3 regions of the Lysinibacillus sp. NPDC097287 genome follow, and region 2 is predicted to be linked to each of the others. Evidence: riboswitches for the same ligand, from Rfam matches in the RefSeq annotation. Region 2 holds a riboswitch; each other region holds the start of a gene.
The links. A riboswitch is a leader RNA that binds a small molecule or an ion and turns the genes downstream of it on or off. The one in region 2 is predicted to bind S-adenosylmethionine.

Region 1: it holds a riboswitch for S-adenosylmethionine, as region 2 does, so the genes downstream of both, metK (methionine adenosyltransferase) here and ACIQ2D_RS12940 (O-acetylhomoserine aminocarboxypropyltransferase/cysteine synthase family protein) in region 2, are expected to answer to the same signal.
Region 3: it holds a riboswitch for S-adenosylmethionine, as region 2 does, so the genes downstream of both, ACIQ2D_RS11420 (cyclase family protein) here and ACIQ2D_RS12940 (O-acetylhomoserine aminocarboxypropyltransferase/cysteine synthase family protein) in region 2, are expected to answer to the same signal.

Annotation. Positions count from the first base shown of each region.
Region 1 covers NZ_JBIWCX010000006.1:16,753-26,869, forward strand. Annotated here, with positions in the region: gene ACIQ2D_RS10305 (L-lactate permease) at 80-1,555, opposite strand; gene ACIQ2D_RS10310 (helix-turn-helix domain-containing protein) at 1,765-2,319, shown strand; gene ACIQ2D_RS10315 (NUDIX domain-containing protein) at 2,473-2,940, shown strand; gene ACIQ2D_RS10320 (alpha/beta hydrolase family protein) at 2,924-3,700, shown strand; gene ACIQ2D_RS10325 (helix-turn-helix domain-containing protein) at 4,097-4,543, opposite strand; gene ACIQ2D_RS10330 (vWA domain-containing protein) at 5,171-5,836, shown strand; gene ACIQ2D_RS10335 (alpha/beta fold hydrolase) at 5,925-6,755, shown strand; gene pckA (phosphoenolpyruvate carboxykinase (ATP)) at 6,807-8,393, opposite strand; SAM riboswitch class I at 8,594-8,712, shown strand; gene metK (methionine adenosyltransferase) at 9,041-10,117, shown strand, end outside.
Region 2 covers NZ_JBIWCX010000008.1:105,421-115,537, reverse strand. Annotated here, with positions in the region: gene ACIQ2D_RS12970 (hypothetical protein) at 28-1,707, shown strand; gene ACIQ2D_RS12965 (hypothetical protein) at 1,755-2,180, opposite strand; gene chrR (class II chromate reductase ChrR) at 2,385-3,116, opposite strand; gene scpC (succinyl-CoA:acetate CoA-transferase ScpC) at 3,429-4,949, shown strand; gene ACIQ2D_RS12950 (DASS family sodium-coupled anion symporter) at 5,006-6,487, opposite strand; gene ACIQ2D_RS12945 (glycerol-3-phosphate acyltransferase) at 6,683-7,312, opposite strand; SAM riboswitch class I at 7,471-7,585, shown strand; gene ACIQ2D_RS12940 (O-acetylhomoserine aminocarboxypropyltransferase/cysteine synthase family protein) at 7,706-9,004, shown strand; gene ACIQ2D_RS12935 (hypothetical protein) at 9,383-9,769, shown strand.
Region 3 covers NZ_JBIWCX010000007.1:25,404-35,520, reverse strand. Annotated here, with positions in the region: gene ACIQ2D_RS11460 (ABC transporter ATP-binding protein) at 1-901, opposite strand, end outside; gene ACIQ2D_RS11455 (sensor histidine kinase) at 997-2,379, opposite strand; gene ACIQ2D_RS11450 (response regulator transcription factor) at 2,376-3,044, opposite strand; gene ACIQ2D_RS11445 (aldo/keto reductase) at 3,671-4,516, shown strand; gene ACIQ2D_RS11440 (winged helix-turn-helix transcriptional regulator) at 4,584-4,967, opposite strand; gene ACIQ2D_RS11435 (MFS transporter) at 5,078-6,271, shown strand; gene ACIQ2D_RS11430 (50S ribosomal protein L25/general stress protein Ctc) at 6,326-6,958, opposite strand; gene ACIQ2D_RS11425 (YuzC family spore coat inner layer protein) at 7,156-7,557, shown strand; SAM riboswitch class I at 7,672-7,773, shown strand; gene ACIQ2D_RS11420 (cyclase family protein) at 7,865-8,602, shown strand; gene ACIQ2D_RS11415 (DUF2225 domain-containing protein) at 9,161-9,844, shown strand; gene ACIQ2D_RS11410 (hypothetical protein) at 9,865-10,117, shown strand, end outside.

The DNA of each region.
Region 1 (10,117 bases), on a different contig from region 2:
ATAGCGTATTAAAAGTACTCACAGCGTACGATTTTTCTTTTAGAATAGCACCTTTTTTATTCGAACTTAAGAAAACTAATTAAAATAGTGAATAAATTATTGCTAACTCTATAAAAATAATGGTAAGTGTACCGATGCCAACGAAAGCTAATTTATTTTGAATGTCATTTTCTAGTGTGCTGATTTTACAGACAGAACAGCTTAGTGCGACTCTAGAGGGATTCACCATGGTCATAAAAGATGAGCTTACATTTTGAGCGCATGCTATTAGAACTGGAGAAATCCCTACTTGGACAGCTGTCTCTGTTTGAAGTCTTATAAACATGGTGTTAGAGGCGGTGTTACTTCCCGTTAAAAATCCACCAGTGGCTCCTATTAAGGGTGCAATAAATATAAAAAATTGACCAAAGGATTGTGCTGCAGTTGATGACAAAATTTCAATCATCTTCGCTTCTGACATAATCTCTGAAACGACAATATATAAAAAAGTAGTTAAGATTACTGGATAACATTTATTGATTGTTAACTTAATACTATCTATGATGGCACTTCTGTTTAAGCGGAAGAGGAAAAGTGTGAAAAGGCAAACGAGCATGAGAAAAAATCCGGGTGAGTATAGTAGTGCTAACTGAAAATTATATTTTTCTATAGAAATGTTAAAGATACCAGATAAAAAGTTTTTAATAGGATGAATGATTCTTGATGTGAATAATAGGAGTATTAAAAGTAAATAGGGAGAAACATTCTTCAAAAAAGAAATTGGGCTTTCTTGTGTAAGATTACTTCCTTTACTTTTTAGTTTGATCAATAGAAAAATAACGACGATTACAGTTAGAGATCCAAATATGCCTGCAAGCTCAACACTAGCAAAACGATTACAGATCCAGACAGAAAAGCCTAATAAAAATCCAATAAATAATACTTGAAAAATGCTTTCTTTTAAAGCTTCTTTTCCAGCGCCTATGTATGCAACTAAGACTGCAAAGTAGACGTAAATAGGTATAGACATTAAGGCACTGCCCATTCCTAACTCTTGTAAGGGGATATCTCCTAGTGTGGCTCCAATGATCGTACCCAACGCTAAAGTTCCCCAAGGTATAATACATAAACTAATTAAAGCAATAACGGATGACTGAATAGGACTATAACCTAATGCGATTAATATAGGCGCAATGACGATGACGGCTAAACCAAAGCCACTAACAGCCTCTATTAAAGGGGATAACCCTAAAGCCAATATCAAAACTTGATAAATTTTATCATTGGTCGCAGTTGTAATAGAAGAAGCAATTCCATCGATAGCTCCGGCTTTTTCCATCAAGTGAAATAAAAGAATACCAAAAAATAAGATATACACAATAATTGATGTCGTCAGAAAACTTTTAGTTATAGGTTCAGGTAATATTTTAATACTCGTGTTAAAGACTGGTGAAATAGCAATGACCGTTGTAATGATACAAGCAGTTATCCCTGTTAAAATGGAAGATTTTTTTAATACGAAAATCATAAACAAAATACTAAGTAGTGGTAGCAAAGCAAAAATGATTTTTAACATTTCATACACTCCTAATTTATACGACTTTAATTCATTATAGTATATAAAAATGCACTATAGTATAAAAGTTTTGAAAATTACTGTAATTTTAGTTTCACAATAACCATATAAGGTTTTATTAATGTTGATAGTTATAGCTGTTGTGCCATATTATAGAAGAAATGCGTCTCTGAAAATACACTATAGTGAAAATGAAGGAGCTTAAAATAATGGGATTTGGAAAACAAGTAAATTTTATTAGAAAAAAAAACAATATGACGTTACAGGATTTATCTTCATTAAGTAATGTGAGTGCCTCCATGCTGTCTCAAATTGAACGAGAAGAAAAAAATCCAACCATTCAAGTAGCTTGTCAAATTGCGGAGGCATTAAATACGACACTTTCAGCTTTATTAGATCAGCAGGAAAAACGGGATATTGTTGTGATGAGAAAAAATAATCGTCCCATTTATGTTGATGAAAAATCTGGTTTCCAACGGCACTTATTGTCGCCGTCCTTTCCATCAAGAGGTATTGAATTTGTTTTAAATATTATTCCCGCTCATAAAGAGTCGGGCGTATTTCCGGCACACAAATCAGGTGTTCAAGAATATATTTTTGTTGAAAGTGGAAAATTACGCGTTGAACTAGGAAACGGGGTTTTTAAAGATGAATTAGATGAGGGGGATTCATTCTTTTTTGAAGCGGATACAGAACATAGATTTATTAATATTGGAGATGAAGAGTGTCGTTATTTCCTTGTGATTGATTCCACACAGGTGTAGAGATAGGTGTTATGGTGATAAATTAACGATGTATTAGAGGAAATACATGCCAAACTTAATAGGTGTTATTTGTTTGAAGTACAGTACTTTTTTCAGGGAAAGTTGAATGCATTGAACACGTTGGTTACACTAGGAATATAGGAGTTGACGTGAATGTTTTCATTTCAAGATTTAAATGGCTTTCAAGTAGATTTAAGTTTCACAAGAGGGGAATTTACCGTAGAGCCGAAGCACGTACTTGTGTTTTTAAAGCATAAAAATAAGTGGCTTTGTACAATTCATAAACGTAGAGGTGTTGAATTTCCGGGTGGGAAGTTAGAGCCTGGTGAAACTTTAGAAGAAGCGGCTGTAAGAGAAGTATTTGAGGAAACTGGAGTGCGGGTGAAGAACTTGCAGTGGTTCGCGGAATACGCAGTACACGAGGACACATTATTTTGTAAAGCGGTGTTTACTGCACAGTTTGCTAGTCAAGAAGATATATCTTTTGATTTAGAAACGTCGGGTATGACGTGGCTAACAGATAAAGAATTAGGGGAACATCCAAATTTAAGCTTTTATATGAAGGATGAAGGCATGAAAAAAATGCTAGAGGAAGTGAAGCGTTATGATAATCGATGGTGAGATCCTTGAAAAACGAGCATATCCTTCACCGAATCCTGCTATTCGTTTAACAGAAATTACGTATTTCTCACAAGGTTTACGGGTGAAAGGATTACTAGCAGAACCAAAAGCAGAAGGCACATATGATGGCTTTCTATATTTACGAGGTGGCATACAAAATGTCGGTATGGTAAGAGCTCCACGTATTACGCAGTTTGCAGCACAAGGATTTATTGTTTTTGCACCTTATTATCGTGGTAATCGGGGCGGCGAAGGACGCGATGAGTTTGCAGGTGATGATCGCTTCGATGCAGTGCATGGAGTTGAAGTTTTAAAGCAATATTGCAATAACCGCGTGCATGTTTTTGGGTTCTCACGTGGCGGCATGATGGCATTATGGACAGCGATTTTACGAAGTGATATTACATCCATTGTAACGTGGGCAGGTGTATCAGATGCAACAGCTACATATTGGGAACGGATGGATATGCGTCGTATGATGAAACGTGTCATAGGGGGTACACCAAATCGAGTACCTGAAGCATATGATGCTCGAACACCATTGTTTGAATTAGAACAAATAGCAGGACCTGTATTAATCATTCATGGATTACGAGATGAAAACGTTGATGTTGAGCATGCAAGGCAGCTTGAATTTTATTTAGAAGATGAAAAGAAAACCGTGGAGACATGGTATTATGAAAACTTGACGCATTTCTTCCCACCAGAAGTGAATCGACAAGTTGTTCGAAAGCTTTGTAACTGGATGAAATCACAATAAAGAACATGACAGTCATTCTATTATCAGAATGACTGTTTTTATATGGTTCGTCACATGTATCTTATATATCAGTGCTCGCTTCGGTTTTTACAATAAATTGGACTAATTTTGGTTAAAGAGGATATCAATATTAGAATGTTCCTTGTGTAGCTTTGTAAAAAAGATTGATTATTTATAATAAAGTTTGATTAAAATCATCTCATCTCTGTAGATTTCTTAGAGGTGAGATGATTTTAATTGGATATTTATGTGGATATCGCTATAAAGATTGTGAAGAAATGTACTTAAACTAACGAAGCAGTTTTGTTGAAGAAGATACATACTGAAAAAAGTCCCTTCAGATAGTTTGAAGGGACTTTCCTAAATAATTAGTGTATAACTCTAAATCCAAAATGATTATTTGTATTTTTTGGCTAGAGATTCGCTGCCAATTGCTCCAATGATAGTCATAAAAAAAGGTCCAATTTGAAATAACAGAGAATCCTGTAAGAACACAATATTTAAATCAAATAACTTATTACCTATTACAATGAATATCTTAGCTAGTATGATTAAAAATCCAATTATTAGAAGAATATCAAAAAATAATTTCCACCTTGGATAGACTAATTTTTGGCTATCTTTTATGAGTTGCTCTTTCAAAGAATTATCCTCCTTTACTAATTCATCAAGAGTAATATCAAATATGTCACTTAACTTAATTAACAATTCAATACTAGGGTAACTTTCTCCACGTTCCCATTTGGAAATAGATTGTCTACTAATATTAAGTTTTTCTCCAAGCTGTTGTTGTGACATATTATGCTTTTGACGTTCTTCTTTTATTTTTGAAGAAAAATACATATGATCAACTCCTATCCACAGTATATTTACTTACACTAAAAAATTAAAGAACCGTATCGTTGCAGGGATGTAAACTATTAGTTGCCCCTTGGAAACAGCGTTTATTTTTGTGTATAGTCCTTTATTTACTCATTAATTATTACAAAAATAAATATTTAGCGGACTTTCTGTAAACTGCTACAGTGGCAGTTTAGTCAGTGTCTTTTATGGGGTTTTCTTAATTATAAGAGTTCTTTTGTTATTTCGCTAAGAGCAGCATTCCTGTAATAACTGAAAGGAAATCTAGAATTTGTGAAATAGTGTACTTAAGCTAACGGAGTGCTTTAGTGGAGTGGGAATATTTAAAAAAATCAATCTTTTTTATAAAAACACAGTTCTAAAAAATAAAAGAAAGCTATCGTTTTGATCAATCTTTATTCGAAACGATAGCTTTTTATATGCCGTAAAATCAAGGATTTAGAGTAATGTATAATCAAAATTTAATCTTAACCAACGCCTTGATTGGGGTGGGGGCTGGACGCCCATCGGAAATCACCCACAATTTATGGGTCATAACCTTATTTTTGTTTAATTGTATTATATTGTATAATTTATTTGTAATCTATTAACTATCAGGGGTGTTGTGAGATGAATTCTATTAATTTGAAGAAGCAAGCCGCTAAGATTGTATTAGAGAAGAAGAAATTAAAGGGTGTTGTCGCACGTGTTGGGATTGTACTAGATATTTCAGGTTCAATGCGTAAGCTTTATAGTGAGGGTGTAGTACAGGAGGCCGTTGAACGAATGCTCGCTGTAGCCAGTCAGTTTGATGATGATGGGGCACTAGACGTGTGGGTATATGATAATGAATTTTCAAGACTGCCTGCGGTAACTGAAAAAGATTTTATTGGCTATGTGGATCGTGAAATCATAAATAATGCGAGTGTGCATAAATTTGGACGTAATGATGAGCCACAAGTTATGGCAGATGTTATAAAAAAATATGTATATGAAGAGCCTAGTCAGGATCCTGTATTTATTGTTTTCATTAATGATGGGGGATGTAAGGCTAGCATTAAGCGCTCTATTATTAAATCATCGAATAAACCTTTGTTTTGGCAATTTATAGGAATTGGAGATTCGAACTTCGATGTTTTACGTAAGTTAGATACAATGGAGGGACGCGTAGTCGATAATGCTAATTTCTTTCATCTAGATAGTATGGAAGCTGTCAGTGATGAACAGTTATATGAGCAATTACTTGAGGAGTTTCCTGTGTGGCTAAAAGAAGCAAAAGAAAAACAGATTATGTAATAAGGTTATTTTTGAAGCAATTGTGATTGATTTTCTCTCATGCTATCATTTAATTGTTAGAATTTTCTTTCACAAAAGGGGTGGAGCAATGGAGAAATTGCTTGTAGACGTAGGAGGAAGGAATTTAGCGGTAACAATTGATGGACAAGGTGAGAACATGATTGTATTTTTGCATGGCTTAACGGGACATCAGCATAATTTTTATCATTTAGTCCAACTGTTGAAAGAAGACTTTAAAACGGTGACAGTGGATTTGGCAGGGCGAGGGGAAAGTGACCCGGCAGAAAAGAGTTCTGTACCACAACATGCAAAAGATATCCAACTGTTACTAGAAAAACTAGCAATAGACGAACCGATACTTATCGGACATTCGATGGGGGCATTTATCACATCGATTATTGCTAGTGAGCATCCGCATGTAAAAGGGGCGGTTTATTTAGATGGTGCTTGTAAAGTTGACCCTATACTTAGTATGATGCTACAGCCATCACTAAGTCGATTACAAAAAACGTATGAGACAAAAGAGCAGTACTTACAAGAGATGCGGCTACTTTATACGATGTTAGGCATTACTTGGTCTGAAGAAATTGAACAGGCAGTATTGTACGAGGTAGTAGAGACTGATGGAATATGGAAAAGCAAAATGAATGCTCGAAATATAAATGAAGATTTACAAGGCTTTGCAGACTATAATCCAAAGGCAATTGCAGGAAAAGTGAAGTGTCCAGTACTGTTAGTGATAGCAACTGGTATGATCGGCCCTCTCCCTGCTTTGTTTGCGGCCCCATTTTTTGAGGACACAAAGGACTATACAAAAAATATTGAAACATTTGTAACACCAAGTAATCATTATACGATGGTTGGCGTCCATCAACCAGAGTTGAATCAGGTTATTTATGATATTGTGAAATCCTTATAGATCGTAAAAAAAAGAGGAGACGATGTTATTCGTCTCCTCTTTGAATGTGTCTTATTTTAAAGGACCGCCAAGTTTTGTAATTGCTTCAGAAACGTTTGAGAATTTCTTGAAGTTATCATTGAAAAGATTAGCAAGTTCAGCTGCTTTTACATCATAAGCTGCTTTATCAGCCCATGCATCGCGAGGGTTAAGTACTTCAGTTGGAACACCTTCAACAGCTGTTGGGATGTGTAATCCGAATACCGCGTCTTGGATTGTTTCAACGTTGTTTAATTTACCGTCGATTGCAGCACGTACCATTGTACGAGTATAAGAAAGCTTCATACGTGAACCTACGCCGTATTCGCCGCCAGTCCAACCAGTGTTAACTAGGAATACTTGTGCGCCATGCTCGTCGATTTTGTTACCTAACATTTCAGCATAAACTGTTGCTGGAAGTGGTAGGAACGGAGAACCGAAGCATGTAGAGAATACTGGTTCAGGCTCTGTAACGCCACGTTCAGTACCAGCAAGTTTTGAAGTGAAGCCACTTAGGAAGTGGTACATTGCTTGCTCTTTTGTTAATTTACTGATTGGAGGTAATACCCCATAAGCATCGGCTGTTAAGAAGACGATTGTTTTTGGGTGACCTGCAACAGATGGTGTTACGATGTTTTCGATGTAATCGATTGGATAAGCAACACGCGTGTTTTCAGTTAATGAACCGTCATCGTAGTCACATACGCGAGATTCTGGATCAACCACAACGTTTTCTAATACAGAACCGAAACGGATTGCGTGGTAAATTTCAGGCTCTTTTTCTTCAGAAAGATTGATAGTTTTTGCGTAGCAACCACCTTCGATATTGAATACGCCATTATCAGACCAACCATGCTCGTCGTCACCGATTAATTTGCGATCAGCATCAGCTGATAACGTAGTTTTACCAGTACCAGATAGTCCGAAGAATAGTGCTACATCGCCAGCTTCACCAACGTTTGCTGAACAGTGCATTGAAAGGATACCTTGTTGTGGTAATAAGTAGTTCATGATACCGAAAATTGATTTTTTCATTTCGCCAGCATACTCAGTACCACCAATTAAGATGACTTTCTTTTCAAGAGACACGATGATGAATGTTTCAGAAGCTGTACCATCAACAGCAGGGTCTGCTTTGAAGTTAGGAGCTGAAACGATTGTGAAGTCTGCAACGTGAGATGCTAATTCTTCTTCTGTTGGACGGATAAATAATTGATGAACAAAAAGGTTGTGCCAAGCGTATTCGTTGATCACTTGGATGCTTAATTGTGAATCTTTATCAGCGCCAGCAAAGCCTTTGAAAACGAAAAGTTCATCTTTTTCTTTTAAGTAGTTCACTACTTTTACATATAAGTTATCAAATACTTCAGATGAAATTGGTTGGTTTACATTGCCCCAATCAATTTGATCTTTTGAGCCTGCTTCTTCTACCGTATATTTATCTTTAGGTGAACGACCAGTGTATTTACCAGTTTCTGCGCTAACTGCGCCATCTACTGTTAACAATGCTTCACCACGAGATGTAGCTTTTTCTACTAATTGTGGTACTGAAAGTTGAACTTTAATGTTCTCGCCGCTTAATAATTCCTTCAGTTCGTTTGCAATTTCTACTGAATTCATCGATTAAATACCATCCTTTTTTATAGTATTCCCTGAGTCAGGGAGATTTTCTTAATTTCAAAAATAGTATAACACAATTGACTAAATAATCTATACTAATTCAAAAAAATATTTATGAGAATTTATTACAATTTGCGAAAACGTCATAAAATATTTGACATAGGCAACTGATTTGCGTATTATGTGGAATTGAACGGATACTCTTATCCCGAGCTGGTGGAGGGTCAGGCCCTATGAAACCCGGCAACCTGCATAACTTATTTCACGTTATGCGTTGGTGCCAACCTGATGCAGGGGAATTTCCCTTGAACGATAAGAGTGAAAGGTTACGAAATTACAAATCCTTTCCTCATGTATAAGCGTGGGTAGAGGATTTTTTTATTTGTAAAAATAACTACCGTAGTAGCGATATTTATTTTCTTCCTTATTATAAGTAGGGATAAGCCTTTCGAAATCCTCGTGTTTAAGCAGCAGCTGCCTTTTTGTGCGAAAGTGAAACGACAGCAACAACGTGTCTTTTTGTGCGAAAGTGAAACGACAGCAACAACGGCTTGAAGTTCATTCCCTTTGGAGCGAACTTGACATGGGTAATGAGTACCGTATTAATTTCGCGAGCACTATTCGCAAGAGTAATAGGAGGAAACCAAATGACAAACCGTCGACTGTTTACATCAGAGAGTGTGACAGAAGGACATCCAGATAAAATTTGTGACCAAATTTCGGATGCAATTTTAGATGCCATATTAGCAGAAGATCCAAATGCACGTGTAGCGTGTGAAACTACTGTAACAACGGGCCTAGTATTGGTAGCAGGAGAAATTACTACTTCTACTTATGTAGATATTAAAGGAATCGTACGCGATACTGTAGCAGAGATTGGTTACACGCGTGGGAAGTACGGTTTTGATGCTGAAAACCTAGCTGTATTAGTTGCAATCGGTGAGCAATCTGCAGACATTGCACAAGGTGTTGACCAAGCATTAGAAGCACGCGAAGGAACTATGACAGAAGAGGATATCGAAGCGATTGGCGCAGGAGACCAAGGTCTAATGTTTGGTTACGCATGTAACGAAACGCCTGAACTTATGCCTTTACCAATCAGCTTAGCACATAAATTAGCTCGTCGTCTTACCGAAGTACGTAAATCAGGCGAACTAGCATACTTACGTCCAGATGGTAAAACACAAGTAACGATTGAATACGATGAAAATAACCGTCCAGTACGTGTGGATACGATTGTTATTTCAACACAACATGATGAAGAAGTGACACTTGAACAAATTCAAGCTGATTTGAAAGCAGTTGTGATTGGACCTGTTGTACCAAGTGAATTATTAGATGTAAATACAAAATACTTCATTAATCCAACAGGACGCTTTGTAATCGGAGGACCTAAAGGTGATGCAGGTCTTACTGGCCGTAAAATCATCGTTGATACTTATGGTGGTTATGCGCGTCATGGTGGTGGTGCATTCTCTGGTAAGGATGCAACAAAAGTTGACCGTTCTGCAGCGTATGCAGCACGTTACGTGGCGAAAAATATCGTGGCAGCTGGACTTGCAGATCGTGCAGAAGTACAACTTGCTTATGCAATTGGTGTAGCACAACCTGTATCAATCGCTGTTGATACGTTCGGTACAGGTAAAGTAAAAGAAAGCCAAATCGTGGAATGGATCCGCGAATACTTCGACTTACGTCCGGCAGGTATTATTAAAATGCTTGAC
Region 2 (10,117 bases):
ACAGTAGGTTGAGAAAGGGTGAGTAGAATGATTAAACTGCTTATTGCATCGGCAGTTATTGCATTAATTGCGAGCGTATTATTAACGCCGCTTGTTACGAAAAAAAGAGAAGATGGAAAATCCAAAAAAGTAATTGGCTACTTTTTTGTAGGTGCATTTATTGTTGGCTTTTTAGCAACGGGGATTACATTGTATGTCACAAAAATTGACGTGAACTGGCTTGTGTTTTGGCCAGCTATAATTGTACTAACATTGGCTGGCGCTTTTCTTGCGACTGGTATTGAACGTAAAATCAAAGGTGTATTATTTTTAGCCAGCTTAGTCGTTGCTGGTTATGTATTATCAGCTCCACTTTGGAATGCTAATGAAAAGTTCCAGTCAGCAGAAATGAAGACGGAAGTCGAAATTAAACCATTCGATGAAACACAGACACCTGCTAGCGTTCCACCGAAATTCGTGCGTAATAAAATGAAAAAAGCCTTTGGTCAAGTGCCAAATACGAGCTATTATGAGCTAGGTCGTTTACAAATTCAAAAGGTGGATGGTAAGTATGTCTACATCGCACCTGTTGAGTTTTCAGGCTTCTTTAAGTGGATGAACGGTGGGACTTCACCTGGTTACTTCACGATGAGTGCGACAGACTCTGCGGATAATCCGAAATTCGTGGCGCAGGAAATGAAATATGTTCCTTCTGCATATCTAAACAAAAACTTAGAGCGTCATATGCGCTTGCAACATCCATTCCTTATTTTCTACGGGGATGTACAACTAGAAGTCGATGATGATGGCAAACCATACTACATTCGCTCTTACGGTGAGTTTATCTCAGCACGTAACGGTTTCGATGTTCAAGGAATTGTGTTAGTAGATGCATTATCCGGTAAATCAGAAATGATTAAACTTGCAGATGTACCAGAGTTTATCGACGGAGCAGTATCGCCTGAAACAGTGAGTCTGCAAAATAGCTATTATGGAAATTATGTACATGGTTACTGGAATAGTCTTTTTGGGAAAAAAGACGTGAAGTTACCTTCAGATGAAGGAACAGAATCGAATGTCAGCCCAATTTTTAATGAGAACGGTGAAATGTATTACTTCACTGATTTCACAAGTCCTAAAGAGGGTGTCGATTCGATGCTTGGTTATTCTTTAACGAATGCTAGAACAGGCAAAGCGACATATTACACAGGTAACCAAGATGCATCATATATGGATTCGCAAGGTGCATTACAAATTATTGAAAAGAAATTTATCGAGAAAAAATGGTCAGGGGAAATGCCTATACTGTATAACTTCTATGGTGAAGCAAGTTGGCTAACAGCCGTACTAGATGCAAATGGTTTCCTACAAAATTATTTCATCGTGTCAGCGGCGAATCCTGAAATTTCAGCGTATGCTACAACACCTAAAGAAGCACTAAAATTATATAAAACAGCATTAAGTCGAGGCAGTAGTACGGTAGAAGGCAGTTCGAGTGCCGAGGAGAAAACTGTAAGTGGGAAAGTGCAACGTGTTTATAAGGAACGACTTGGTGATTACACAGAAGTTTCGTTCTTACTAGATAACGGTGAAAATTACTTAGTCAGCGCAGAGACAGAGCCACTTACAATCTATTTACAAGTAGGCGATGAAGTATTGGTAACGTACGGGGATACAGGTGAACAATTCTTGCCAGTTCGGAAACTAATCATAAAAGGCTTACAATAGACCAAAAGACGATCAGGGCAATGTGATGTTGCTGTGATCGTCTTTTTTTATGTTATTTGGGAGTTTATATATTGAAGCATCTTTTCTTTATGATTAGCAAATAGAGTTGGAGCATGCTCATTCAATGCTAAAATTTCTTCTATATAGCCTTCGAGCAATTGATTTTCATAGTCGAAAGATTGAGCGGTCTCACTTGTTAATATAAATTCTAGAAGGATTGCGTGTAGAACAACGACCTCTAAATTTTGGGTATTAGTAATGAATTTTAAATTTAAAATAGAAGTATGTGTAACATATTTATTTACGTAATCAATGGCATCACTGTATTGAGTTAAGTCAATGTGCTCAACAATCCGTTTTCTTAACATCGTACATTCATTATTTAAGTCTTGAATTTTTAAAAATAAACCTCTGACAGATCTTTTATGTTGCAGTTCTAAGGTACGAGCAAGATCTTTATTTAAATAGGGCACTTTAGCACAACTCCTTTCGATATAGAGCTCCCATTTTTAATATTAAAGGAATTTTTGGGAATAGAAAGAGTCTTTTCGTTTAATCTTCAAAGGCAATATTCCACTATGTAAAGACAAATGGACTATTTGTGAGTGATTATTTTTTCATAACATGAAAAATGTGGAGTTATTATCCTTCGATAGTAACTCCACATATGCAAATAATTATTTCCAATTAAAGCCCTTGTTTGCCAAGAAATCTTTTATATGCGGACGACGTTGATCAATTAAGAAATCAGCCATTTGTTTTGTCCAGTTATCGATTTTACGGTTAGAGGATCTGCTATTATAGTAAGCCTCCATTGTTTCATTGTAAGCCGGTAAAAGCTCCTCGTATTTTTCAAGGTTATATTCATTTTCATGAAGCACAGCTGTTACTGGTAAACGGGGCTTTACTTCATTACGACGAGCAGGTACGCCAATTGTTAGACCGAATAATGGGAATACATAGTCTGGTAAGTTAAACAGTTCGCTAATTTCTTCAGGCTTGTTACGTACGCCACCAATATAGCAAATACCGTAGCCCATAGATTCTGCCGCGATCACAAAGTTTTGTGCGAATAAGGATACGTCCGCAACGCCGACAAGCACGTTTTCTGCTGAATCCGCAACGATGTCAACACCTTCTAATTTGCCAGCCATTTGTAGACGCTTAAAGTCTACGCAAAAAACAAAAGCTCCACCAGAGGTTTCATATTGACGTGGATTACCAGATAATAATCCTAATTTTTCTTTTTTCGCTTCATCTGTTACCCAAATAACGCTATATGCTTGGACAAAATGTGATGTAGCAGCCATTTGCGCTGTTGCGATTAAATCTTCAACTATATCCTTAGAGATAGGATTGCCGTCGTAGATTCGAACGGAAGAGTGATTGCGTAATAATTCTTTAACCATGTGATAGTTCTCCTTTGCGATATGTATGTAATTAACAAAAGCATATCACGCTTCTCTCGTAAAATCGAATGAATTCCATGTGTGAACATAAATAGTATGGTCTTAAAACTATTCTTGGATAATGTGTGAAAACCCATAATTAACTCGTAAAGTAAAATATTTTCTTAGATATGGTATAAATGTTCTGTTTGGTGTAAAATTGGATATGCGACGGGTTATTTGATCTGTATTCTCCACAATTGGTTGGGTGTACCAATGGATTGGACAAGTAATCTAGTTGAAGTAATCACAAATAGGATGGAGGAATAAAAAATGGAAGAAAAAGTAGCGAAAAAGATTCGTAATGAACAGTTACGAAGCAAAGTAGTAACAGCCCAGGAAGCAGCATCTTGGATTTCGGATGGCATGGTACTTGGTATGAGTGGATTTACACGTGCTGGTGACGTAAAAGTGGTACCGCTTGCACTTGTAGAAAAAGCGAAAACAGAGAGTTTCAAGGTAGATGTATATACAGGTGCATCACTTGGACCAGAAGTTGACCAATACCTAGCAGAAGCAGGCGTTATTCGCAAGCGTGGACCTTTCCAAGCAGATGCGGGTATCCGTAATAAAATTAACAGTGGTGACATCACATTTGTTGATGCTCATCTTTCACATAACGCAGAGTTAGTACGCCAAGGAATCATTGGCCCAATCAACTTCGCAATTATTGAAGCGACTGCTATTACAGAAGATGGTTTACTTATTCCAACAACTTCTGTTGGTAACTCACCAATCTTCGTACAAGAAGCTGACCAAATTATTATCGAGCTAAATGTAGCGCAACTTGATGCATTAGAGGGTGTCCATGACATTTATGTGCCAGGGCCACAAGGTAAGCGTGATCCAATTCAGTTGCTAAATGTATCTGATCGTCTTGGACAAATCGGTATCCCACTAGATCTTAATAAAGTAAAAGGTATCGTTGTTTCAGATATTTTAGATGCTCCATCAACAATTGTTCCTGCTGATGAAGAGACAGATACTATGGCGAATCACTTACTTAATTTCTTACGTGATGAAATTAAAGTAGGTCGATTAACTACGAGCTTGCGACCAATACAATCTGGAGTAGGTTCAGTAGCAAATGCTGTATTACTAGGTTTCAAGGATTCTGAATTCGAAAACTTAGAAGTGTATTCAGAAGTATTACAAGATGCAGTATTTGATTTAATCGATGCAGGCAAAGTAAGCTTTGCATCTGCTACTTCTATCACTCTATCTGAAGAAGTAGGAAACCGCGTGTACGGTAACTTTGAAAAATACGCTGACAAACTAGTATTACGTCCACAAGAAATTTCAAATCAACCAGAAATTATCCGTCGACTCGGGTTAATTTCTGTGAATACAGCGCTTGAAGTAGATATTTACGGTAACGTAAACTCTACACATGTATCAGGCTCAAGAATGATGAATGGTATTGGCGGTTCAGGAGACTTCGCGCGTAATGCACGATTAGGTATTTTCGTGACGAAATCATACGCAAAAGGCGGCAGCATCTCAAGTATCGTACCAATGGTGTCACATGTAGACCATACAGAGCATGATGTAGATGTCATCGTAACAGAGCAAGGAGTAGCTGATTTACGTGGTTTAGCACCGAAAGAGCGTGTTGGTCTTATTATCGATAACTGCGTGCATCCAGATTATCGCGAGCAATTATGGGCTTACTTCAATGATGCAAATGAAGCAACAGGTGGCCACCATACACCACATGACTTAGAAAAAGCTTTATCTTGGCATGTGAATTTAGCGAAAAATGGCACAATGAAAGATCCTGCGTTCTCTAAATAAAATGATGGAAAAGCCTTGAAGTCGACGTTCAATCGTCCTTCAAGGCCTTTTTTATTTTATAGTAAGCCAATCCACTTCCAGTATGTTGCTGAGAAGAGTAGTACAAGCAGATAGCCAATAATCGTTAACGGAATACCCGATTTTAAGAAATCCTTCCCGCTGAATGCACCTGTACCATAGGCTAGCATATTTTGAGGTGCACTAATTGGTAATAAGAAGCCGAAGCTGATGACAAATTGTTGGACTAATACGAAGCCGACTTGGTCAACATCCATCGTAATGGTTGTAGCTAGGGCGATAAATACTGGTATTAGTGCAGAAGAAAGACTTGTTGCGCTTGCAAAGCCTAAATGTATTAAAATGTTGAAAATAGATACGAGTGCAATTGTCGCTAGAATCGGCATAGAGTCTAGGCCAAGTGAACCGAATACAGCGTCAGACAACCACTGTGCTCCTTTGGTATCAAGTAAAATCGTACCGAGTGCAATGCCGACAGCGAAGACGATAATGGTGCCCCAAGGAATAACCCTTTCAACATCTTTCCATGTATATACACCAATTTTTGGTGTTAATAAAATTGCGATCGCAATAATGGTTACAGTAGTGGTATCAAATGGATGTAACTTTCCTTCTGTTGCCCAGAAAAATAATAAAATAATAGATGTAATGATTAAACGAATTTCGGGTCCTTTTAATGGACCAAGTTCAGCTAATTGCTTTTTAATGACATTACGTCCACCCTCGATATTATTCGTTTCAGGTTTAATTAGTGTAATCATAATAAAGAACAATGCAATCGACATAATGATTGAGAAAGGCGCTGCATAAATGAACCATGCGCCCCATGAGATATCAATGCCGAATTCTTTTTGAATAAAGTTCAATGCAACCATATTTTGCGCAGCAGCCGTTTTAATACCAATATTCCATATGGAAACGGCCTGAACAGAGGTGATGACGAGCAGGGCAGCAAGTTTACTATCACGTGGTAAACCGAAAGCTGCAACCATTCCCAGTAAGATTGGTACAACTGCGCCTGCACGAGCAGTAGCACTAGGAACGAAGAATGCTAGAACTATCGATACTAAAATTGCGCCGAAAACGATTGCTTTTGTTTTTGTACCAACCATCGATAAAACCCATAAGGCCAAACGTTTATGTAGATTTGTGATTTGCATGGCAGCCGCTAAAAAGAGTGCTGCTGCCACTAGTGCTACAGCGGAGTTACTAAAGCCTCCAAGTGCCATTTTTAACGCAGCTTTTGTGCCAAGTTCAACTGAAGGATCCTCCATAGAAGGCGCAAGACCGAGTGATACGGCAGAAATCGCAATGATCATCGCAGAACTGACGGGATAGGACACAGCTTCAGTTACCCAAAGTATGATAGCGAATGCTAAAATAGCTAAAGCACGTTGACCCACTACAGGTAAGTCCCCGTTGTTTGGTAAAAATGTGATAATAAGTAGGGCTGCGAATGCTAAGCCAATCCATAATGGTTTTAAATTTCGTTTAGGGACCGCTTTCTCGAAAGTAGACATAATGATTCATCCTTTCAATTTACAAGTATAGTTACAACTACCCATAACATCGGTTGGTTAGATGTTTTATTAAGAAAGTAATTTGTAAATTAATTGTGAATTTTGGAAGGATGTAAAATATGCTCTGTTTATAGAAAACATGGATTTATAAGAGAGAATTCAAGGTCATGGAAAAGACAAAATTCTATTTTAATATTATTTCTTCTTAAAAGCGGATGTTACCTTTGGTTCGGTTCCTTGAACGAGCCGCTTAATATTTTCAAGGTGCAAAACAATTGCAATGATAAATAGTCCAATTGCAATTAGGGTAGGGCCAATGCCTGGAATCCATAAATAAGTCGCGGTACAAAAGACAAGATAAAATTCAAGTACACCTACGATTAAGTAATTTGTAGCGAATGATAATATGACAAATAAAATAAGTGCGAAAAGACCAATTTTCCAATCGACTGCTAGCAAAATACCGATTATGGAAGCGGTCCCCTTGCCACCGTTAAAGCCCATATGAAACGGGAAATTATGCCCTAAAATAACACCAGCAGCAATCGTATACGTAAGTAGCCAAATTTGTTCCACTGTAAATAGTGAGGTATCTGCAAAATAAAGATGTACAGCAATTATTGCTACAACGCCTTTTCCAATATCAATGAGAGCTACTAAAATACCGTATTTCCATCCAAGAGAAAGCGTGGCGTTTGAGGCACCAGCATTGCCATGTCCAGCTTTTTTCAAGTCAACGCCCGAAAAAAACTGCGCTACTTTAGAGCCATGAATACAGCCGATTAGGTAACCAACTAGGATACATATAATGGCAAATTGAATCATAAAAAGCTCCTTTCAAAAAATATTTATTTTTAGTAGTATATGTATTTATAGTACGGGATTTAGCAGACGGAAGGTTCAGAAAATATAAAATTTTAGTATTGACAGAAAAATAGACTATTGTTTATACTGTGTAACAACGATGGAAATTGAATCACATACTCTTATCAAGAGCGGCGGAGGGATAGGCCCTATGATGCCCGGCAACCAGCAAGTGACGAACTTGCTAAGGTGCTAATTCCTACAGATTCTATACTTGGATCTGGCAGATAAGGGGAGGAAAACTTGCAACCGCAACCCTCTTCTTAACTGAAGGGGGTTTTTGTTTTCTACACAAAAATCCTCCTCATCTCCGGTACCATCGTAAAAAAACAACCAATAAGGAGGAATTATTCAATGACAAATTTTAGACCAGAAACACTACTACTACACGGTGGCCAAGAGCCAGACCCAGTGACAGGCTCTCGTACAGTACCGGTTTACCGTTCGACAGCTTTCGTATTTAAAGACACTGCTCATGCGCAACGTCTTTTCGCTTTAGAAGAAGCGGGCAATATTTATACACGTATTACTAACCCAACTGTAGAGGTATTTGAGAAACGCGTCGCTTTATTAGAAGGCGGTACAGCGGCAGTAGCACTTTCATCTGGTGCAGCGGCTATCGCGTTTTCAATCTTAAACCTTGCAGGTACTGGCGATGAAATAGTGGCAGCGAGCTCTTTATACGGAGGCACATATAACTTACTTGCAAACACATTACCAAACTACGGTATTAAAACAATATTCGTAGATGAAACAAATCCAGAAAACTTCCGTTCAGCTATTAATGAAAAAACAAAAGCAATCTTCGCTGAAGGTTACGGAAATCCAAGCTTAAAAGTATTAGATGTTGAAGCAGTAGCGAATATTGCACATGAAAATGGCTTGCCATTGATTATTGATAGCACATTTGCTTCTCCTTATGGCTCAACACCAATCGAATTCGGTGCAGACATCGTTGTCCACTCAGCAACGAAATGGATTGGCGGTCATGGAACAACATTAGGTGGTGTTGTTGTAGACGCAGGGAAATTTGACTGGACACAAGGTCGTTTCCCAGGCTTTACAGAACCAGACGCATCTTATCATGGTTTACGATACGGAATTGATACAGCAACGGCTGCATTTGCCACAAAACTGCGCGTGCAATTACTTCGTGATTTCGGCCCAACATTAAGTGCCGATGCGGCTTTTAACTTATTACAAGGTTTAGAAACGCTTCATTTGCGTATCCCTAAACACAACGAAAATGCACAAGCAGTCGCTGAATATTTACGCAACCACCCATCTGTGGAATACGTAAACTACAATGGCTTAGAAGATTTCCCAACACATGATCTAGCGAAGAAATATTTGAAAAATGGCTTCGGTTCAGTGCTCACATTTGGCATAAAAGGTGGACGTGAAGCTGGTCGACTACTGATCGACAGCGTAAAATTATTCTCGCACGTGGCAAACGTAGGGGATGCAAAATCATTAATTATTCACCCAGCATCTACAACGCACCAACAGCTTTTGGCTGAAGAACTAATCCAAACTGGTGTATCTGAGGAGCTCATTCGCTTATCAATCGGTTTAGAAGCTATAGAAGATATTATTGCAGATTTAGAACAAGCAATTGTACAAGTTGTAGCTGCCGGGCAAGTAGAAGCCTAATCCTAATTAGAGTACTTTAATTTTAGATAAACTAGATTGATAGTTGTAACGTTTGCGTATTTTCCCATTCGAAATGCCTCATTTGGTAATACGTAAAACGTTGCTATATCAAGACTTCATCCCATTCGATGGATTATCTGAATTTTTTTAAAAATAATACCAAGTAATTTTATAAGTTTTGTTGACCTCTTTAAAACCTTGTTATATACTAGGGATTAAGTTAAACGTTAGAAGGCTACCAACCGTAACGAATAACTATATAATTTACGTTTTCATAAGTGCCCCCTCACTTTTGAATATATAGCAAAGATCGAAAGTAGCTACATAGCCAGCAGCTACTTTCGATCTTAAAGAACTGACGGAGAAGGAGTGTTTGAAATGGGAAATGTTTATAGTGCACAGAACGTTGCATCGTATCTTATTTATGAATTAAATGAAAGTGATGAGTTTGTGAATAACATGTCCATTCAGCACTTACTTGCGACAGTTGAAACACGATGGCAACAGGCTTTTGGACACACTGCCTTTCAAGAAGCCGTGTATACAGAAGAGAAAGAGTATACAGTGAAGGAAGTATTCGATACGTACACGGTACATACTGACCACCATATTGCATTGCCAGCAACGGAGTACTATTTAAAGTACGGTACATTTCAGTTAGTAGAACGCACGTATGCGATACCAAGCTTCACGCAAGATGAAGAAAAGGTTGTACAAGCGGCTTTAGCACAATATCGCTATGTACAACTAACTAAAGCAAGCTAATTTTCTTTCATATATTGAATCTACAACTCGTTCTCTAAAATAGGGGAGCGAGTTTTTTACTCCAAAAGTAAATAGACTATTATAATAGAAGGAAGTAAAGATAAATGGGCAATCTACACGAAAGAATGAAACGTCAAAATTTGTTCAAAATTATATAAGTGTTAAAAATACGTATAATATATAGTATGAAAACGATTTCTTTTGCACATCTAGGAGAAACAAATGTCCTTCCTAGAAAGATTTTTCTTGTACATTGTATTTTTTTACGTTACAATTTTCTTTAAGTTAAATTTTGAATTATTTGAATTTGTGTGATGCACAAATTTTTTTATAAAAACTTTGGAGCGT
Region 3 (10,117 bases), on a different contig from region 2:
GCACTCCCGCTGTCATTTGTAGGAATATATCCTCCAAGGACTGTTTTTCTTCTTCCACGCGATAAACTGAAAAGCCCTCCTGCACAAGGATCTGAACGATTTGTGCTACTTTTTCATCGGAGCATTCATCCAATACAATTTGCCCTTCTTTACATTCTGCCTTTATGCCATTTGCTACTAACGAACGCCACGCTTGCTCACTCTTATTCACCTTGAATATAACTTTTGGCTGTGCATGCATACGCATTGCGTCAATTGAGTCTTGAAAAATCAGTTTCCCTTTCGAAACGATGCCAACTGTTGTCGCCATTTGATCGATTTCTGACAACAAATGACTAGAAATAACAACCGTCATCCCGTATTCAGAAGGTAGTCGTTTAATTAAATTTCGAATTTCAATAATCCCAGATGGATCAAGTCCATTTGTTGGTTCATCTAAAATTAATAACTCTGGATTGTGTAAAAGAGAAGCGGCAATTCCTAGACGTTGCTTCATGCCAAGCGAAAATCCTTTGACTTTTTTATTGGCTGCCTCTGTTAAGCGAACAATTGCTAACACTTCATCAATGCGCGATTTGGGCACCCCTAAAATTTTTCTCAGAGCTTCTAAATTTTCATAGGCCGTTAAATGCGGATAATAGGATGGATTTTCAACTAAGGAACCAATTTTTGATAATATTTCGATTCGTTCCTTCATTACATCCTTTTGAAAAATTTTTATCTTACCAGATGTTGGTTTCATCAATCCTAATAACATACGGATTGTCGTTGTCTTTCCTGCGCCATTTGGTCCTAAAAATCCGTATATCTCCCCTTTACGGATTTTCAAATCCAAGCCCGCTACAGCCCGCTCTTTACCAAAGCTTTTTGATAAGTTTTCTGTTTGCACAATATATTCCATTTCTATCACCTCTTTATCTAGCATAACGAACCAAGTTTAAAAGCAGGTGTGTACGAAGTTTAAATTTTGTTTAAAAAAAGAAGCTGTCCGAAAAATCATTCGGACAGCTTCTTACGTCGTATAATTTTAATAATAGTGCCGGATTCACTTGAAGTGATATCCCAATCTAGCTCCATACCCTTTACCATGATATCCACTATTGATAAACCAATGCCTGCACCTTTTGCATTGGATTCATTGTTCATTCCTTTTCCGCAATCCGAAATGACGAATGCATCATAGTGCTCTGTCGACTCTGTTTTAACGCCAATGTATTGCCCACCACTCGCATGGCGCAATACATTTTGAAAGAAATTATCAAATATGCGCCCTAACCAAAGCGGATCAACTAGCCATTTATTCTCCTCAAATGAGTCTAACTCTACATCTATTGCAAAGCCTTCTTTTTCAAAAACAGGATACCACGTAGTCATGTGCTCTCTTACAAATCTAAGTACATTGATTTCCTTCGGTTCAAATTTATATTTACTAGCCATTAGTAACGTATACGACAATAAATTTTCCATCAATCCATCAATATTAACAATCGACGTTTCTAGAGCTTTAACAGCATGTTTTCCGTCATCGGATAATTCCTCTTTACTAATGGAATAGGTTTGCGCCCGTACTTTTGTTAAAGGGGTGCGTAAATCATGAGATAGGTTAGCGATTAATTCCCTCCGCAATTGTTCTTCCTTCTGCTCACGATTTTTACTTTCCCTAAGCTCACATACCATGCGATTAAAGCTTTGTTCAAGCTGCCCAATCTCATCCTTCTTTTTCACATACATTTCGATAGGTAGCCCGTCTACATCACGTATTTCCATCGCATCCTGTAGCTTTAATAAACGCTTTCGAATCCCTCTAAAAAATAAATAGGATACACTAACAAAAAACAAAATAACCACAATAACACCGTAAAATACAATCGTGCCGTATTGCTGATATACATTTATAAGTGGAGGATTCAATTCCGATCTAGGAATTTCAAAAACAATAAAACCATTCGTTTCATCATCACCTAGAAATGCAATAACGGTAAAAGGATCTCCGTCATATCGCTCTTTGATAAACTTAGTCGTAAATGCTGGTGACCACTCTAATGGTAATTCCTCTTTAATATTAACACTCGTTAATAACGTTCCATCTTCACTGACCCAAAACATTGAGGCCTCAGGATATTTTTCCTGCCAATCTTCAAAAAGTTGATCTATTACTTCAAGTTCGATAGCTTTTATTTTATTTGCTTCGGCATGCCATTGTTCCTCAAGCACATTTTCATTGAAGTGTTCGCCATATTGATTTTTATTAATACTTTCCTCAGTTTTAGCAATCCCCAACACAAATACAGCAAGAATAAAGTACGCTATTTGAACAATAGACATTGCCAGTAAAATAATAAGCATATACTTCGCTAATAATGATCGGAAAAATTTCATAGCTTTACCCTATAACCAATGCCACGAATCGTTTCAATAATCAGCGGCTTGGCTGGATTTAATTCTATTTTTTCTCGCAAATACCGGACATGCACCATCAAAGTTTTATCGCCTTCTATGTAAGCTTCTCCCCAAACCCCTTCATAGAGTTGTTCCTTTGTTAGTATTTGATTTAAATGACGAATAAAATATTGAAATAAATAAAACTGCTTACCCGTTAATTGGATTTCCTCACTGTCATTACTATTTATTACTCGCAACTCTTTAGTATGTATTTTTAGGTGCTGAAGCTCTAATACATCATCATTCTTTTGATATCGCCTTAGTAATACTTCCACACGCGCTACTAGTTCATCCGGATGGAAAGGTTTTGTTAAATAATCATCTGCAAAGTTTAGCCCCTCAATTTTGTCTTCTACCGCTGTGCGTGCGGAAAGCATTAAAATCGGTAATTCACTATTTTCTCTCTTGATTCTTTTCCCGATAGAAAAGCCATCTAATCCAGGCAGCATAACATCCAAAATGACAACATCGGCAAATCCTATGTACTTCTCAACTCCTTCGCCAGACTCTAACCACCTAACCTCAAATCCTCTTTCTGTTAGCTCCTTCGTCACCCATTGCCCAATTTCTTTTTCATCTTCTATGTATAAAATACGAAACAACTGCAATCATCTCCTATTTTCAAGTCATTTGAAATACTCATTCTGTACCAGTATACATTTACTGAAATTACCAATCAATTAATACTCTGAGGCATCACCATACCTTGGGGTTGATTTCCGTTCCGGCTGGGCGCTTTCCAGGGGGGTCATCTGATAAGCCGCTTCAGGGCAACAGGATGTTGGTCACGAAGGCGTTGTCACAGGACGTGACGCTTTTAGCCTTCGTTCCTTAACACTTATCCCCCAGGAGTCGCCCAGCCTCCACTTCAATCAGCGAGCATTCTTATATTGTTATACCCTTTTCCCAAATGTCGCCCCCAGATTAGGATAAAAAACTATTCTTTTTACTTGTTCATCTATCAAATTTTCAAATAAATATACCCAGTGCTTATATAAGATCTTACTAATCTTCAAGGAATTCATAGTAGGTAGCTTTGAATCGAATGACTTCATCCACTTATCTTCAGCAAACAAATTATAAAAAAGTCAAAGCGCTCAACAGTTGATACGACACAATAGGAACCTCTACGTTTCTATGAAACCAAAAAGTGCGTACTTTTTTTAATGCATGCAAGGCTACATAATAAAAAAGCAATGAAATACCGACTCAACTGGAGGACAAAATAATGATTAATAGTTTACAAGATACAATCAAATTAAATAATGGAGTAGAAATGCCAGGGTTTGGCCTTGGTGTATTCCAAGTGGAAAACGATGCAACAGCAGAAATCGTAAAAAATGCGATTGAGGTTGGCTACCGTAGCATTGATACTGCTGCTATTTACGGTAACGAAACAGGTGTTGGTGAGGGCATTAAACTAGCACTAGCATCTACTGGTTTAAAACGTGAGGATTTATTCATCACATCTAAAGTATGGAATACTGGTCTAAGCTATGCCGAAACAGTAGCAGCTTATGAAGAAAGCCTACAAAAATTAGGACTAGATTACTTGGATTTATACCTCATTCACTGGCCAGGTAAAAATAAATATGCAGAATCATGGAGAGCACTTGAGGATCTATACAAAGAGGGCAAAATCAAAGCAATCGGTGTATGCAACTTCAACATATCTCACTTACAAGACTTATTAAAAACAGCTAGCGTAACACCAGTTATTAACCAAGTAGAATTCCACCCACGTTTACAACAAATAGCGTTACGTTCATTCTGCCAAGAGCACAATATTCAATTAGAAGCTTGGGCGCCATTAATGCAAGGTGGACTTCTTGAAGATCAAACGATTGCGAAAATCGCAAAAAAATACGGCAAATCAAATGCACAAGTTATTTTACGCTGGGATATTCAAAATGGTGTTGTCACAATTCCTAAGTCAGTACGTAAAGAACGTATGATTCAAAATGCAGACATCTTTGACTTCAGCCTTACTAATGAAGAAATGGAAGTAATGAATGCCATGAACCTAGACAAACGTGTTGGTCCAGACCCAGCAGAATTTGACTTCGTACTGTAATAGAACTTCATAACAACACAAGTAGAAAAAGCCTTAAGGTATCTACCTTAAGACTTTTTCACTTATATTAAGATGGTTGCATAACAGCAATATCCTCATCACGTTGCATTAGAAGAACATCTTCACCATTATCAATTAATTTTTCGATATGGTTTTCACCCCACGTGCAAAGTAAGTTAAGCACGGGCTCCAGTTCATGTCCATACGGTGTTAATGAATATTCAACCTTGGGTGGTACTTGATTGAACACTTTACGATTGATTAATCCACATTGCTCTAATTCTCGCAATTGACTCGTCAACATTTTTTGTGAAATACCAGGAATTAATCGACGAAACTCATTCGTACGTATCTGGCCATGGTGATTGAGATGACATAGAATAATAGGCTTCCATTTCCCACCGATTACTTCAAGCGTGGCTTCAACACCAATATTATAAACTTTCTTCATCGTGAACCCCCTGTATTATTCAAAAGTAACTAAAAGTACCCTACATGCTTCTTTAGTACGTATGAATAATACTACACCCTATTTAAAATATCAAAGGAGTGCTCAATATTATGACAAAATCAACAACACCAAATGCCAAACTAACACTCCTCGCTCTAGCGATCAGTTCCTTTGGTATTGGTTCTACAGAATTTATAAGTGTGGGGCTACTCCCGCTCATTACAAATGACTTCGGTATCTCATTAAGTACTGCAGGCTTAACCGTATCAATCTATGCATTAGGTGTAACAATTGGAGCACCACTTTTAACAGTTTTAACGTCTCGAATTGATCGTAAAAAGGTTCTATTACTCGTCATGGCACTTTTTATCGTCGGTAACTTATGGGTTGCTATGGCACCTACGTTCTCGTTACTACTAATAGGTCGTATTATTTCAGCTTTAGCACATGGTGTATTTATGTCGATTGCCGCTGTCATTGCCGCTGATGTCGTAGCACCAAATAAACGCGCAAGTGCCATTGCATTTATGTTTACAGGTTTGACTTTGGCAACTGTGACCGGCGTTCCATTAGGGACTTTCATCGGTCAAGTAACAGACTGGCGTATGTCATTTGTTTTCATCGTAATCATCGGCATAATTGGTTTAATAAGCAATGCATTACTCGTGCCAAGTAATCTATCAAAGAGTAATCCAATTTCGATACGTGATATGGGTAAAGTTTTGGGTAATGTACGAATGCTGTTAATTCTTTTCATTACAGCAATCGGTTACGGCGGCGTATTTGTCGTATACACATATGTATCTCCCATTTTAGAAAAACACATGGGATACTCCCCTCAAGCAATCGTAGTTATTTTAGTCGTCTACGGGATTTGTGTAGCAATAGGAAATACTGTAGGAGGACGCCTTGCAAATAATAATCCTTTACGCGCATTATTCTTCATCTTTATCAGTCTTGCTCTAGCACTACTAGGCATTAACTTTTCATTAGAATCTCAGATTGTTGGTCTAGTTATGGTTTTACTTATGGGGCTATTCATGTTTATGAGTGTACCCGGCTTACAACTCTATGCCGTTCAGCTATCTGAAAAATATGTACCCACAGCTACTACGATGGCTTCAGCGTTAAATATTTCTGCCTTCAATATCGGAATTTTTCTAGGATCTTACGTAGGTGGATTGGTTGTACAATATCAATCATTAAAACATACACCCATTTATGGCTTCCTAATGGTCATGCTTGCAGCGATCGTCACATTAATATGGATAATTTTCGAAAACAAACAAAAAGACAGCTATTAAAAAACTACGTCATAAGTCAAAGCATTGACCTATGACGTAGCCTATTTGTTTAGATTATTCTTCTTGTCCAGAAGGATTTTTTCCTGTTGCTTCAATCACTTCAGGCGTTCCATCTACTGTTTCTTCTTGTTTATTTTCAGCAGGTGGTGGTGTAATTGCAACCAATGTATAGTCATCCTCATTTAAAATTTCAAACGGGAATTTATTTCGAATATCTGCGACATACAGTGAAGTACCAATCGCCACATTCGACACATCGATTTCTAGTGCTTCTGGTATATCTGATGGTTTCACCTTCACTCTAACCTCTCGATGTGGCTGTAAAAGAAAACCACCATCTGCCACGCCGATTGCATCCCCTACTAGTGTCACAGGGAGATCGACTTCCAACTCTTCTGTCATATTGATGGATTTAAAATCTAAATGCTTTATATTGCCCTTTAACGCACAACGCTGCAGTTCATTTAGTACAGCATTCACTTTCTTCCCATCAACCTCTAATTGAAATACACCATTAGTCCCCGTTTTCGCTAACACTTTAGCAAACGCTCTTGCATCCAGTGAAATTGCAGTAGATGCCAATTGATAGCCATAAACGACACCAGGAATATCACCACTTTTTCTAAGCTTAGTTAAAGTCGATTGAGGGCCTGCATTACGTTTTTTTGCAGTTAATACTGAACTCATTATCATTCTCCCCTTCCATGGAAACTCATCACATAAAAGGTTTTGCCCGTTACACCAGTTTTTATACCTAAATCATTGACTAAATCGTTGTTCAAAAGTAGCTGCACATTCGAGTTCAAACCAAAAATCACACGCTACACCTAAAAGCAGAACAATTCATAAGATATAATATCAGCTATTGAATTGGAGGAATTTTATTGTATTACAATTACTATCCCTATTATTCCTACTCAAATCATTATCCGATGTGGGTAATGGCAAATCATTCGTCTCTCGCTCAATTCCCTAGTCAATTGGCAATGCCGACAAATAATAATTCATTTCCACCTGTAAACACGCGTCAATTAAAGATTTCAGCGAAAAGTATGCAGGCCATAATGCAACAATCTCAGTTGCTAACAAGTAAAATTGCAGATTCAGAACAGTTCGCCCACAATCTCATGAGTGCTGCACAACTTTCAAATAAAGCAGAAGTTGACAGATTAATTACCTCAACTGGTATTACTATTAAGTTCGACACAAAATTCACACCAGATGGCATTCAAATTCGTTTTACTGAACATGCTTGTTGTGGACTGACATTAATATTAGATTGGTGAATCAAAAAAAGTAGTGGATACATCAATTAACAGAGTATCCCTATTGAACTTGTAAACTTCTATTTAATATGATAAAGTGGCTGTAATATATTTCCGAAAATTCACACACTTATATTCTTATCAAGAGAGACGGATGGGTTGTCCCTATGAAGTCTCAGCAACCAGCTCTAGCATGTTGCTAATTCCAATCGGTGAAAATCACCTTAAAGATGAGAGGAATAACTTCAGTTAGTATGCACGAGGGCCCTCTTTTACAAATTGGGTTCTCTTTTTTTATCTAAAATATTAGGAAAGCAGGAAACACATTATGACAAATGATCTTTTACAAGCACTTCAACTATTGAAATCAAAAGAATGGGTCGATTTAACACACACATTTGGACAAGATTCGCCACACTTTTTTATGTTTGACGATGCAAAATTTGAGACGTTATTCTCACATGAAGATGGATTTTTTGCACAACAATTCACTTTTCCTGGACAATACGGAACACATATCGATCCACCCATTCACTTCGTTCGAGATACACGCTACTTGGATGAATTAGAACTGAAAGAGCTTGTCCTACCACTTGTCGTTATTGATAAATCCAAGGAAGCAGAATCCAATAATGACCTTTCGTTAAGTGTGCAAGATATTCTTGACTTTGAGGAAAAATACGGAAGAATTGAAGCTGGGACATTTGTTGCACTTCGTACGGATTGGAGTAAACGATGGCCTGATAAAGAAGCTTTCAACAATAAAGATGAGGATGGAAATAATCATATACCTGGTTGGGGATTTGAAGCGTTAAAGTTTCTATTTGAAAAACGAAAAGTAAATGCTATAGGTCATGAAACATTCGACACTGATTCAGCAGCTGATTTTCGTAAAAACGGCAAGTTAGATGGTGAATATTTTGTACTCGACCAAGATACATATCAAATCGAGCTCATGACGAACTTGGATAAGCTACCACCAAAGGGTGCAATTATTTTTAATATTGTTCCGAAACCCGAAAAAGCATCTGGGTTCCCTGTACGTTCATTTGCTATTTTGCCTTGATTATATGTTTTAAAAATGTAAAATACTAAAATAAAAAGGGGCTATCAAAATCATTTTTAATGACTTTGATAGCCCTTCTCTAGTTACTCTATAACATTTTTCTATCACTTCATAAAAATACGCTAATAGCTCCGAGTAACACTTTCAATTCCAACGTTACACTTTGAAAAAATGTAAGTTGGCATAATATTATTCACATACAATTCACAAGTGGTCATTTTATACTACAGCGTTCAATAGTCGACACCTATCTGGATTGGTTTGAATAACACCATAAAGTTGCTTATATAGAGCAACTTTTGCACTTAATTTAATTAACTACTATCAAATCCTCCACCAACTACAGATGCCGTTGTAAGACAAATTTAGTAATCTTTGCTCTTAAAAACAATATGAGAAAGTAGCAGGTATTGTATTAATAATTCCAAAGGAGTATACCAAATTACATATAATTGATAGAATAAGAGAACATTGATTAAATATATTGAATTATTACATACAGAGTATTACTAGAACAAAAGGAACGATAATTAACCCGATGTAAAGGAGTTGGTTCTTATGGGATTTAACATTTACTATTACGAAAGTAATGTAGATTGCAAATTTTGCAAGAAGCATTTTACAACATACAAAGTACGTCCTAATCGCTATAAGATCATTGAAGAACATACCGATTTCATGCCAGTCTATGAAGGTTTGAATCCATTATTATATGAAGTAGCTGTCTGTCCTCATTGTGGCTATGCCTATCATAAGTCCATGACAAGAACCTATGGGCCATTCATGCTACTGATTAATGAATTGTACATTAAAGAGCTCCAAAAACCGGTGAACATTTGCCAGGAGCGCACGATAGATGATGCGATTGTTAGCTACAAGCTAGCCTATCTTGTGTCAAAATCTTCGATGGAAGAGCCTCTTCTAATGGCAAACCTAGCTTTGAAAATAGCGTGGCTCTATCGATTAAAAAATGACCCTGAAGCTGAAATGCGCTACTTACAGTCTGCAAGGGAATTTTACAGCAAGTCTTTTGCTACCAATCAAGAAGGCGAGGAGCGAATTCAATTTTTAAATGCAGAGTTGAGTCTTCGTCTTGGAGATATAAAAGATGCAAAGAAGGGATTCTCCCGCTTAATCTCGGATCGAAGCGTTTCAAATAAATACAGGAAATTAGCCCGTAATCGTTGGGAAAATTATAAGTATGACGAGAACCCTATCAATATCACCGAAACCATCAATTAAAAGGCGGGGAGCGAAGTAGAATGCAGCTGTTTGGGAAAAAACTAGATGCGAGAGAAGAAGATATTTTTTCGGAATTACTTCATTTTTTACTAAGAAAAAACAATCGTAACTTATCAAATGATGAAGTCGTTGAATTAACAGGCGTTTCTTCCGACTTGCTTTATAAATGGGTGAAAGCAGGAAAACTAAAAAACACTATTTTCCCCAATATTGGTGCCCCGTGCGAACGATGTGGCAAAATTACGCAAGCTAGAACCTGTGTTAGCTGTTCAT